Regions from separate parts of the Brevibacillus sp. AG162 genome, predicted to be linked through region 4. Evidence: riboswitches for the same ligand, from Rfam matches in the RefSeq annotation. Region 4 holds a riboswitch; each other region holds the start of a gene.
The links. A riboswitch is a leader RNA that binds a small molecule or an ion and turns the genes downstream of it on or off. The one in region 4 is predicted to bind S-adenosylmethionine.

Region 1 (3,199 bases), on a different contig from region 4:
GGGTTAAGCTTTGCTAGCTTGTTTTGCTTTTGCGACCAATCCCGTTCTAGCATGCGAACGATTTCTTCCTCATGCGGCTTGATATGAGTGGTATACCAGCCTTCCATCAATCGGAGAATATGACCTCGCAGCTCTTCTGCATCCACGGAAGTCATATGTCCGATATACGATTCAAAAAAGAGGTGCGCGCGGCACGCTTTCTGCAAAGCGGCGCAAGCGTCTTTGCTTCCTCGTGCAGCATTCCGCCGTGCATCCTGCATGTTTTCACCTAGATAAGGGAGGGCCTCGTATCGGAGCTGTTCTGTTGAGAGCTCTCTGACATACGAGAGAAAGGAATCCAGATCAGCGAAAGGGCAAAGATCGAGCAGTTGCAAAAGCGTCTTCCACGTATTGTGCTCCTTCGCATAGTCGACCTCTTGCCGTACAGAAGGGGACAGCTCGTCCAACAGTTGACGCCAGTAGGCAGGAGGGTGTTCCATCGTGTGATGCAATTGATCGTAGGTAGCGGCAGCGATTCCCAAGGAAGCTTCGAATAAAGGAGAGTACGTGACCTCCACCCGATAAGTTGTTCGTTCACTGCCAATGTTCAAAATTTTCATGTGACCATCCTTCCAAAATTTGTACATGATTATGTATTTTATAAATTCCGAATGTAAAATTCAATATTTTTCGAACGAAAATAGAAAAGGAAAAGAAGAATCACCAATCTCTATCCGAAGAGATCACGTGATTCTTCTGTCCTGTCAAAGGTATGGCTAGCCTACCGTGGATAATTTCGACGCACGCTGCAGCGCTTGCTCCAAATCAGAAATGATATCGTCGATCGACTCTGTGCCGACGGAGAGGCGAATAAGTCCCGGGGTCACTCCGGCGGCTGCCTGCTCTTCTTCCGTCATCTGCTGATGTGTTGTGCTCGCTGGATGAATGATGAGTGACTTGGAGTCCCCTACATTTGCGAGATGGGAGAACAGCTTCACTGACTCGATCAATGTTTTTCCTGCCTCAACGCCACCGCGAATTCCAAATGTCAGGATCGCGCCAGCACCTTTTGGAAAATATTTTTGTGCCAATTCATGCTGAGAGTCTGATTCCAGTCCCGGATAATTCACCCACTCTACAGCAGAGTGATTGGCGAGGAACTGGGCTACTGCCAAGGCGTTCTGGCTATGCCGCTCGATGCGCAGATGCAAGGTTTCTAATCCTTGCAGGAACAAGAACGAGTTGATCGGAGCGACGGCAGCGCCGATATCGCGCTGGAGCTGGACGCGTGCCTTGATAATATAGGCGAGTGGACCAACAGCTTCTGTATAGACGACACCATGGTAGCTTGGATCTGGTGTAGTCAAGCCAGGGAATTTCCCGTTGTTCCAGTCGAATTTTCCTGAGTCTACGATGATACCGCCAATGGCTGTTCCGTGGCCGCCGATGAATTTGGTGGTGGAGTGCACGACAATATCGGCCCCGTGCTCAAAAGGACGGCACAAAATCGGAGTCGCGAAGGTGTTGTCTACGATTAAAGGTACGCCATTTTCGTGGGCAATATCGGCGATGGCCTCAATATCGGCGACATCAATGCGCGGATTGCCGATTGTCTCGCAAAACACGGCTTTTGTCTTTTCATTGATAGAGGCACGGAAATTTTCCGGATTGGATTGATCAGCAAAATGAACCTTGATACCGAGGCGGGGAAGCGTGTGAGCGAACAGGTTGTAGGTACCGCCGTAGAGGCTGCTGGAAGCAACAATCTCGTCTCCTGCATGCGCAATATTCAAGATGGCGAATGTAATGGCAGCTTGCCCGGATGCGGTCGCGAGTGCACCAACACCACCTTCGAGCAGGGCAACACGCTTCTCAAACACATCCTGCGTCGGATTCATGATGCGTGTATAGATATTCCCAAACTCTTTTAAGCCAAACAGATTCGCTGCATGCTCTGTATCGCGGAAAACATAGGAGGTCGTCTGATAGATCGGAACAGCACGTGAGCCTGTTACAGGGTCAACCTCCTGCCCGCCGTGAACCGCAAGTGTTTCTGGCTTCCATTGTTGTTGATCGGACATGTCCATCTCTCCTTTTACTATGGAAATCGGCTAATAAAAAAACGGAGCATTCTCCTGAGAAGAAGAAGGGCTCCGATCATGCACGGGCTTTTGTTCATCTCTCAGAATCACTGGATTCTGCAGGAATTGGCACCATGCAGCTAGTTTGCTGGTTGCCGGGTTTCGTAGGGCCTGTCCCTCCACCGCTCTTGATGATAATGATTGTTGTCGTAATTGTATGAAAATAAAACCTCGCTGTCAATGTGAAATATACAGTTATCGGGGAGGATTTTGTGTATATATGGATGAAAGGTGTTCACTCATGCCATTAATTTGTAACGGTTTTGTCTCAAGCTGTTCACATCCCGTGTGGCTACTGCCGCAGCGAAATGGGAGATAATGGTAGAAAATAGGGAGCAAGAGCGCATAGGTGAAGCCAGGTGCTCTTCGCGTTAGAAAAGTAAAAAAGCGTGTGATATCATGGAGGTGGTTACAACTGATCTGATCGTACATATAGGAGGATAAATAGCGATGAGCCATGGAGTAAAAGAAATTACACCACAAGAGCTGTTGGAAAAGCTGGAAGCCAAAGAGGAACTGCAAGTCATTGATGTACGCGAAGTCGATGAGTGGAATGCAGGTCACATCAAAGAGGCAAAGCTGATCCCACTCGGCTTTTTGCCGCACCGTATCGATGAGCTGGATAAGAACATTCCGATTGTGATGGTTTGCCGCAGTGGTGCCAGAAGCAATACAGCTACAGAGTATTTGAGTGCACAAGGGTATGACGTGGCGAATATGGTTGGCGGCATGCTCGCATGGCCAGGTGAAGTGGAACAGTAAGATGGTAAAGAAACAGTGTGAATGCCTCCCGCGTGAATCAGGAGGCATCACGCATGGGACAAGCAGGGAGGAAGCAACCCATGAGTGAAGGAACACAATTGCAGCAGGAATCTGCGATGAAGAAACATTGGTTTCCTGTATTAGCTGGTATTATCATTTTGGCTATCGTCGGAGTATTTGGTTATAAGTACATGACACAAGAAAAGATCGAAGTGTTGAAGCCCATCGCAGACTTCACCTTGGACAACAGTGACGGAACAACCTATACATTTAATGAAAGTGCTGGCAAGGTAAGACTGGTGGAGTTTATGTTTACC
Region 2 (3,199 bases), on a different contig from region 4:
GGTATGAAGGGTACGTCCGAGGCAGGTGCAAGAGCTATGTTCCAGTCCCTCCAAAAATTCAAGCAGCTGCCGGATTATATGCAGGTATGGCCAGCTCATGGCGCAGGGAGTGCTTGCGGGAAAGCACTGGGAGCCGTGCCGTCTTCTACCGTCGGTTATGAAAAGCTCTTTAACTGGGCGATGTCACACTCCAATGAAGAGGAATTCGTCAAGGCACTCCTGGATGGACAACCAGAGCCACCGAAGTATTTTGCAGTGATGAAACGCGTGAATAAAGAAGGCCCTGCATTGCTCAAGGAACTCCCTGTTATCCAAGAGTTCAACTCGATTGAAGCGGTAAAGGAATCGCTGGAAAACGGTCAAATTGTGGATACGCGTCCTTTCCAGAAATTTTCCAAGGGGCATTTGCCGGGAACACTTCATATTCCTTTTAACAAATCATTTGCCAACTGGGCGGGCTGGATCGTCGATTACAATCGCCCGGTTCACATCCTGGCCGCTCCAGATGAGCTGGACGGGATTTTGCAAGCCTTGCATTCCGTAGGGATTGATCGTGTTACGGGCTTTATCGATAGCGGTAAGCTACTGGAAAGGGAAGAGTCTTCGCTCGAGACAATCGAAGAGGTAACACCGTTAGAGATTGCAGAAAGGGTGGAAAAGGGAGAGGTTCATGTAGTAGATGTACGTAATCTAGCTGAGTGGAAGGAAGGACACATTCCGGACGCACAGCACGTCATGCTCGGTACACTCGCAATGCGGCTGGATGAGATTCCTCACGACAAGCCGCTTCTCGTACAGTGCCGTTCCGGTGCCCGATCCGCCATAGGCGCAAGCATTCTTCAGGCAAACGGATTTAAGGATGTCATGAATTTAAGCGGCGGAATCTTGAAATGGCAACTAGACGGCTTGGCACTCGTAGAACGAGAATAAAACGAAGCGAGGTGTTGCAAAGGGTGAGCCTATGACTATCGACCTTGTGATCACACTGTTTGTTATCGGTTTCGCGGGATCGTTTATCTCTGGTCTCGTCGGAATCGGGGGCTCCATCATCAAGTATCCGATGCTTTTGTACATTCCGCCCGCCCTTGGATTCGTTGCTTACACGGCTCACGAAGTATCCGGAATAAGTGCCGTCCAAGTATTTTTTGCCACTCTGGCTGCTGTTTGGTCTCTGCGCAAAGATAAGCTTATTCATTACCAGCTGGTTCTGTACATGGGAAGTGCCATTATTGTCGGGAGTTTGCTTGGAGGGTATGGAGGGAAATTTCTTTCGGCTGAAGCCATCCATATCGTTTACGCCATTCTGGCCACCATAGCTGTAATCTTGATGTTCCTGCCAAAAAAGCGAGTGGACGAACGAGAACAGACCGAGGTTATCTTTCATAAACCAACAGCCGTATTATCCGCTTTGGTTGTCGGGGGCGCCTCCGGAATTGTCGGGGCAGCTGGCGCTTTTATTTTGGTTCCCATCATGTTGATCATCCTCAAGATTCCGACAAGAGTAACGATTGCTTCCTCTCTTGCTATTACGTTTCTTTCCTCCATCGGTTCGACGGTTGGGAAATGGATGGCGGGGGACATATTGCTGTGGCCATCCGTGGTCATGGTAATCGCCAGCATCCTGGCAGCGCCCATCGGTACGAAGGTCAGCAAACGGTTGAACACCCGGATTCTCCAAACCATTCTTGCCTTGTTGATCCTAGGAACCACGATTAAGATTTGGGCCGACATCTTCATTTTCATAGGGGTGTGAAGATTTACTTTTTCCATAAAGCAAAAATAAAGAAAAATCAATTGTCATGGAACAGCGTTGACATATCCGAGTAAAGTGATAAGATAAAAAAGAATTTTACGATGAAATTAAATTTCATAGAACATTCTTATCAAGAGTGGTGGAGGGACTGGCCCGATGAAACCCGGCAACCTTGGTCTAATTGACCTTACGGTGCCAATTCCTGCGGATGTATTCTGCGAGATAAGAAGGTGGGAACCGCGAAATCGCCCCTCTTCTTTTCGGAGAGGGGTTTTCTCTATTTTTAATTCGTAGTATTCATATCTGTTTACTTATTTTTATGTTAAGGAGGAAACAACGTGCTTCATTATGCGGTCAAGCGTGGCTTTCTCATGATCGTTACCCTGTGGATCATTGTCACAGTAACGTTTGTGACCATGCACCTGATTCCGGGTGACCCGTTCGCATCTGACGCCAAAATGCTTCCCGAAGAAGTGGTGAAGAACATGCGGGCGGAGTACAACCTGGATCAGCCAATCACGGTACAGTATCTGCTCTATCTGAAAGGATTGCTGCAATTTGACTTGGGGCCCTCAATCCAGTCGAAGACGAGAGATGTGAACACGCTCATTGCAGAAGGATTTCCCGCCTCGGCTGTCCTGGGACTCCAGTCGTTTATTGTCGCGCTGGCAGGTGGAATCACACTGGGAATTGTAGCGGCACTCTATCACAATCGAACCTTGGATTTCTTGTCCATGTTTGCAGCCATCATTGGGATCTCCGTCCCCAGTTTTATTCTGGCGCCACTGTTGATCAAGTACTTGGCTGTCAAATGGGAGCTTTTTCCTGTTGCTGCGTGGGGGAGCTGGGAACACTCGATTCTTCCAACGCTTGCGCTCGCTATCGGTCCGCTCGCCATTATCGCCCGTTTCGTCCGAGCCAGCATGCTTGAGGTTTGGCAGCAGGAATACATAAGCACGGCGGAGGCGAAAGGGCTCGGCACCTTTACGATTGTCGTTCGACACGGGATGCGCAATGCCATCCTGCCGGTTCTTACCTTTATCGGTCCGCTGTTTGCCAACCTGATGACCGGAACCTTTGTGGTGGAAAAGATTTTCGCCATTCCCGGGCTCGGCAAATACTTCGTGGAAAGCATTTTTAACCGCGATTATCCCGTTATTTTGGGAATGACAGTGTTTTACAGCTTTGTACTCATTTTTACTTTGTACATCATCGACCTGCTGTATAGGGTGATTGACCCGCGCATCAGATTGACGAGTGGAGGGAAGTAGCGTTATGGCCAATCAGGCAACACAACTGGATTCCCTGTTTCGACCGGTCGACCGAAACCGGCTTTCCGAAGAAATTCGGGAACGTCCCAGTCTTAGTTATTGGCAGGAGGTATTGCAGCGGGTATGCCGTAACAAGCTGGCAATGCTCGGGTTCTTCCTGCTCATGGCAGTGGTG
Region 3 (3,199 bases), on a different contig from region 4:
TGAGGCAAAAGCACTGCTGCAAGCGGAATTCGGCATACAAGTGGATGACTCGACCTATAGAGAGAGTGAGAGTAACAGTGACGGACGCAAGGAATACGTCTGGAATGATAAAAATGACAAGTATATCGGCGTAGAAGTCCTTGCAGAAACAGGCAGTGTCGTCGGGCTGGGAACACCGCGTTCTAATACAGCAGTGACAGTCAAACGCGAGCAAGCGGAAGAGGCTGCACTCGCCTTTCTGCATAAATACGTCGATCCAGGCGTAAAAGAAGTGCAGTTGGCACAAGTTATACAGCCAGGCGAAGCGAATCCTGTGTCATCGGGCGAATGGGAATTCAGATATTTCATCAGCAAGGATGGCATTCCTGTACAGGATCGAGCGCAAAAAGCGGCTTATTCGGTAACAGTCGATCCGTCTTCTGGCAAAGTGACAATGTTTCACAACTACAGAGAGACACACAAGGTGGTGGAGCTTCCAGCATCCGACCAGATCGTTTCGAAAGACAAGGCTGTTGAAGTGTATTTACGCGTCATGCCTTTGAAGCTGGTCTATTTGATGAAAGATGTGGATGGGCGAAAATTATCTCAACCAAAGCTGGCGTATGTGCCGTGGAGTGACGAAAAGCTGGCGCTTAAATATATTACTCTGGATGCCGTGACAGGCAAGATCATCACCAAATAACAAGAAAAAAAGGCTATCCCGCAGCCATTCCTCATGGCTTTTGGGATAGCCTTTTTTACACACTTATCTAACAGTCGTCACACGAACACCCAATAATTACCAACAGGATAAACAGCACGAGCACGATTGCGAAGCAGTCACCGAAGAATCCGTTTCCGCAGTAAGATGTACTCATCTTTGTTTCCCCTCCTTTCCGTTATACTCCAGTCTATACACGAATGCCGATATTGGACTGGGCGGATGCCCAGCTTAGACAAAAATGGGCGCGAAAGAGAAGAGGTTCAGCAAAAAATAGACAATTCACAATTGACGGGGAGACAAAGGGGGTGTTAAGATACTTGCAAACATTCAAGACATTTCGTAAAACAACTAAATGACAAGTGTACGACTCTTATCCAGAGAGGCAGAGGGACTGGCCTGATGAAGCCTCGGCAACCGGTAAAAATCCGGTGCCAATTCCAGCAAAGCTACGTGCTTTGAAAGATAAGAGGATGTCTCAGGCGTTAACGTATCTGCTGACAAATCCTCTTCTTTCAAAGAAGAGGATTTTTTTGTTTACCCAATTACGGAGAATAAGCCGATGCAAGGGAGAAAAGGGGCACGTCAATGAAACCAACTTTTCGCGAACAGCTTTCCCGGAAAATTCTGATTCTGGACGGTGCAATGGGCACCATGCTTCAACAGGCGAACCTGACTGCCGATGATTTCGGCGGTGAAGCCTATGATGGCTGTAATGAACTTCTGAACCTGACAAGACCAGATGTGATCCGTTCGATTCACGAGAAATATTTAGAGGCGGGCGCAGACATCGTCGAGACAAATACGTTTGGTGCTGCTTCCATCGTTTTGGCCGAGTACGATGTGCCAGAGAAAGACCTTGAGATCAATATAGCGGCAGCTCGCTTGGCCAGAGAAGCGGTGGATGCCTATTCCACGGAGGAGTGGCCGCGTTATGTAGCAGGTGCAATGGGACCGACGACCAAAACCCTTTCGTTGACAGGCGGTGTCACTTTCGAAGAACTGGTCGAGGCGTATTATCGTCAGGCAAAAGGTCTGATTATCGGTGGCTCCGATGTTCTTCTTTTGGAAACCTCGCAAGATACGTTGAACGTCAAGGCTGGCGGAATCGGGATTCGCAAAGCTTTTGAAGAGCTTGGGCAGGAGCTCCCCATGATGCTGTCAGGTACGATTGAGCCGATGGGCACAACGCTGGCGGGCCAAAACATCGAGGCGTTTTACATCTCCTTGGAGCATATAAAGCCAGTCTCTATTGGTCTGAATTGTGCGACAGGACCAGAGTTCATGCGTGATCATCTGCGGACACTGTCTGGAATAGCCCAATGTGCGGTCAGCTGTTATCCGAACGCAGGCTTGCCAGACGAGAACGGCCATTACCATGAAACGCCACAGGGACTCGCTTCGAAAATGCGGGCGTTCGCTGAACAGGGCTGGATAAACGTCGCTGGCGGTTGCTGTGGAACAACACCAGCCCATATTCAAGCGATGGCAGAAGCCTTGAAAGACTGCAAGCCGCGCAGTGCAGATGTAGAACCGCTGAGCGCGGTCTCCGGGATTGAGGTCGTTTACGTCGAAGATGATAATCGTCCCCTGCTGGTAGGGGAGAGGACCAATGTCATCGGTTCCAAAAAATTCCGTGATCTGATTGCAGCTGGTCACTATGAAGAAGCATCTGATATTGCCCGGGCCCAAGTGAAGCGCGGCGCACATGTCATCGATATATGCTTGGCTGACCCCGACCGTGATGAATACGAAGATATGGAAAAATTCCTACAGTTCATCGTGAAAAAAGTAAAAGCGCCCCTCATGATCGACTCGACAGATGCCAAGGTCATGGAGCTGGGACTTCGCTATTCGCAAGGGAAGGCCATTCTCAACTCGATCAACCTGGAAGACGGGTTGGAGCGTTTTGAGGAAGTGGCGCCGCTTATTCACAAATTCGGTGCCGCTGTTGTCGTCGGAACGATCGAGGAAGCGGGTATGGCTGTCACTCGCGAAAAGAAGCTGGAGGTCGCGCAGCGCTCATACGACATTCTCGTCAACCAGTATGGAATTAAGCCACAGGATATTATTTTCGATCCACTCGTCTTTCCAGTAGGGACAGGGGATGAACAATACATTGGCTCTGCAAAGGAAACGGTAGAAGGCATTCGTTTGATCAAACAGGCGATGCCTGCTTGCAAGACGATCCTGGGTGTCAGTAACGTTTCCTTCGGCTTGCCTCCTGCGGGTCGGGAAGTGCTGAATGCGGTCTTCTTGTACCACACCACTCTCGCAGGGCTTGATTACGCCATCGTCAACACGGAAAAGCTGGAGCGCTACGCTTCGATTCCAGAAAACGAGAGAAAGCTGGCAGAAGCCCTACTATTCGAGACAAATGATGAGACATTGGCGGCCTTCACCGAATTTTATCGCCAAAAGAAAAAGGAAGTCCGCGTGGAAGTCTCCTCGTTAACGCTCGAAGAACGCTTGGCTCGTTATGTAGTCGAAGGCTCCAAG
Region 4 (3,199 bases):
TTCTCGATCTCACAGCGGTAGAGGACAGGATCACTCGCTCCGACTTGGAGAGCTTCGATCTTGCGCAAGGAGATTTTGTCCTGTTTAAAACGAAAAACTCATTTGAAGAGGCGTTTTCTTTTGAATTCATCTTTCTGTCAGAGGAAGGTGCGGAATATTTAAGTGAGCTGGGGGTACGGGGCATTGGTACCGATGCACTTGGAATCGAACGCAGCCAGGAAGGGCACCCCACACATAAAAAGCTGTTTGCAGCGGGAGTCATTGTCGTGGAAGGCTTGCGGCTCGCAGAGGTCCCGCCAGGTGAGTATTTTCTGGTAGCTGCACCACTCAAGCTGATCGGCACGGATGCAGCCCCGGCAAGGGTCCTATTGTTTGAAGGCTTACATAGCGTGTAATGGTGACAGTCACCCCTATGAAGATCAGGCGGGTTCATTCATAGTGGGCTTGGTGTAAGCGTGGCTTTTTTGCAGATAAAATAAATAACGAGGAGTGGGAAGCACATGCTCAGACGACCAGAGCGCGATGAATACGCTGCTTATTTCGACTATTATATTGGACTTGTACCAGAGGGGGAGCTGCAAACGATCCTCACGCAGCAAGGAGAGAGGCAAGTAGCGCTATTTTCGTCACTTGCGCCCGAGCAAATTGATTATCGGTATGCACCAGGCAAATGGACGGTAAAAGAGGTTTTGGGTCATCTCGTCGATGCAGAACGCATCATGAGCTATCGTTTGCTGAGAATCGCGAGAGGAGATCAGACACCCCTCGTCGGTTTTGATGAGAATGCTTTTGTCGAACACGGATGTTTTCAGCTAAGAGACTTCTCAGATTTATTGGAAGAGTATAAGGCTGTCCGGGCCTCCACCATCGCGCAGGTCCGCGGAATCTCTCCAGAAGCGTGGTTGCGTACAGGACTTGCCAACGGAAACAAGCTATCTGCAAGGACGTTGGCCTATGCGATTGCAGGACATGAAGCTCACCACAGTACCATTTTAAAAGAGCGGTATTTGGGGTAAGGCAAAATCTGAGAGTAGAAGTGAGAAAAGACAATTTCATAGGTGGAAACAGGTTCCTTAGGGCGTGTTTCATTGCACGTGCTGCAGTATGGAAGAGGTAGAAAGCCTGTTCACCCACAACTGAAAGCCTTGCCAAATCAGCATGCAATCAGAAAAGAAAGAATTTTGTTGACGCTTGCCTTGGAATTTCTTAGAATAAAGCTCAACAGCATAAATGGTTCTTATCCAGAGAGGTGGAGGGTCTGGCCCGATGAAGCCCGGCAACCGTTGCATATTGCGACAAGGTGCCAATTCCTGCGAGACGTTTCGTCTCGAAAGATAAGAAGCGGGTTACTCCATTAGTAGATGAACCTTCTTCTTAGCGAAGAAGGTTTTTTCAATTTCATATTTTCTTTATCCAGAGAGGTGGAGGGACTGGCCCGATGAAGCCCGGCAACCGTCACACATATTTTGTGACAAGGTGCCAATTCCTGCAGGACATATACGTCCTGGGAGATAAGGAGGGGGAGCATTAGCTGCTAACAAGCCTTCTTCTTATCGAAGATGGCTTTTCTTTTTATCTAAAATTCGGGGTATGGGGTGGTCAGAATGAGTGCAGAAGTGGTACGCGTGGGATTATTGGGATTGGGAACAGTGGGTGGAGGCGTAATCAAAACGATCCGTTCGCAACAGGAGAAGTTGGCTTCTCGTCTGGGAAAACGAATTGAGATCGTCAAAGCATTGGTACGTGACTCGGAAAAAGAGCGGGCGGTTCAAGTCGACCCTGCTTTACTGACAACTGACTTTGAGGATGTATTAAGAAGCGATGTGGACATCGTGGTGGAGGTCATGGGCGGTGTAGAACCTACCTATGACTACGTCCGTGCTTTGATCGAAAAGGGCTGCCATGTAGTAACTGCCAACAAAGAACTCCTGGCGAAAAAAGGAACAGAGCTAGTCGATTTGGCAAATCAGCATCAAGTACATCTTGCCTATGAAGCGAGTGTCGCAGGGGGCATCCCGATCTTGAGCGTGCTCAGGCAGTTCCTTCGCACGAACGATATTCAAGGGGTTCGCGGTATTCTCAACGGAACAACGAATTTCATTTTGACGAAAATGGAGGCAGAGCAGCTCTCTTACCAGGAGGTGCTCAAGCAAGCGCAGGAGCTTGGCTATGCGGAAGCAGACCCTCGCTCGGATGTGGAAGGCTTTGATGCTATGTACAAGTTGTATATCTTGGCACAGCTTGTTTACGGGGAATCGCTGCCTTTAGCTGATGTTGTTCGCAAAGGAATTGCAGATTTGTCAGCAGGTCACATTTGGATTGCGAGCGAGCTGGGGTACCGGATCAAGCTGATCGCGCAGGCCTATCAAGCTGAAAAAGGAATTCGCCTATCTGTTGAACCAACCATGCTTCCGCTGAGCCATCCGTTGGCACAAATCCACGACGCGTTTAATGCTGTACAACTATCCGGCAACATCGTGGGAGACTTGTTGTTTACAGGAAGAGGGGCAGGAGAGCTCCCTACAGCAAGTGCTGTCGTCGAGGATTTGGCCTATTTATTGACGCAGCCATTCACACCGCATCCTACCTGGAAAGAAAAAACGGCTGACAAAGCTGGAGTCACGTTGGACTCGGCAGAACACGTCCTCTGCTATCTTGAGGGCTCATGTCATACTGCTACGCCAGATCGTGTCTTGCATTTCCTTCAGCAGGCAGGAGTAAACGTGCATAAGCTAAAAGTCCAATTCGACTTGGGTGGCGTCTTGCGTGCAGGTTTGATCGTGACAGGAATCAATGAAGAGCATGAGTCCCTATTGAAAAATGATTTTGGCTTAGATGTGCGCTGCTTCCCCATTATCGAATCTGCGTAAGTTAGAGGAATAATAAGAAGAAAAGCCGTATTTCTAGTTACCTGGAAACACGGCTTCTTTTGTCAGGGGGCAGTCTCCACTGCTTTTGCACGCGGCTGTACACGCCCGTCACTTTGTATGTCGACACTCTCCGAAATGGATTCAATGCGTTTTAGCAGGGCAGCGCCGTTGCTTTCGTTCATCGGTACGGCTTGTCCCAATTCTGCGTGAACGGGGAGCATCGTCAGCTCACAATCAGCGTTTTTCGTACAGCTTGCTTGCAGGACCATCGTCTCCCATGTCTTAGGCTCGTTTGATCGTGTGAAAATGAAATTGCCAAGACTGTACGA

Region 1: linked by a shared signal. The riboswitch ahead of FB479_RS26300 (homocysteine synthase) and the one ahead of FB479_RS01820 (homoserine dehydrogenase) in region 4 are both predicted to bind S-adenosylmethionine.
Region 2: linked by a shared signal. The riboswitch ahead of FB479_RS13655 (ABC transporter permease) and the one ahead of FB479_RS01820 (homoserine dehydrogenase) in region 4 are both predicted to bind S-adenosylmethionine.
Region 3: linked by a shared signal. The riboswitch ahead of metH (methionine synthase) and the one ahead of FB479_RS01820 (homoserine dehydrogenase) in region 4 are both predicted to bind S-adenosylmethionine.

Annotation. Positions count from the first base shown of each region.
Region 1 is NZ_VFNO01000012.1:77,678-80,876, reverse strand. Features, by position in the region: gene FB479_RS26305 (ArsR/SmtB family transcription factor) at 1-599, opposite strand, end outside; gene FB479_RS26300 (homocysteine synthase) at 756-2,060, opposite strand; SAM riboswitch class I at 2,152-2,258, opposite strand; gene FB479_RS26295 (rhodanese-like domain-containing protein) at 2,571-2,882, shown strand; gene FB479_RS26290 (SCO family protein) at 2,963-3,199, shown strand, end outside.
Region 2 is NZ_VFNO01000003.1:808,532-811,730, forward strand. Features, by position in the region: gene FB479_RS13645 (MBL fold metallo-hydrolase) at 1-930, shown strand, start outside; gene FB479_RS13650 (sulfite exporter TauE/SafE family protein) at 962-1,753, shown strand; SAM riboswitch class I at 1,878-1,982, shown strand; gene FB479_RS13655 (ABC transporter permease) at 2,092-3,024, shown strand; gene FB479_RS13660 (ABC transporter permease) at 3,029-3,199, shown strand, end outside.
Region 3 is NZ_VFNO01000003.1:121,163-124,361, forward strand. Features, by position in the region: gene FB479_RS10405 (YcdB/YcdC domain-containing protein) at 1-682, shown strand, start outside; gene FB479_RS10410 (YjcZ family sporulation protein) at 750-857, opposite strand; SAM riboswitch class I at 1,071-1,172, shown strand; gene metH (methionine synthase) at 1,289-3,199, shown strand, end outside.
Region 4 is NZ_VFNO01000001.1:392,900-396,098, forward strand. Features, by position in the region: gene FB479_RS01810 (cyclase family protein) at 1-395, shown strand, start outside; gene FB479_RS01815 (DinB family protein) at 501-1,016, shown strand; SAM riboswitch class I at 1,235-1,341, shown strand; SAM riboswitch class I at 1,407-1,518, shown strand; gene FB479_RS01820 (homoserine dehydrogenase) at 1,605-2,870, shown strand; gene FB479_RS01825 (CapA family protein) at 2,933-3,199, opposite strand, start outside.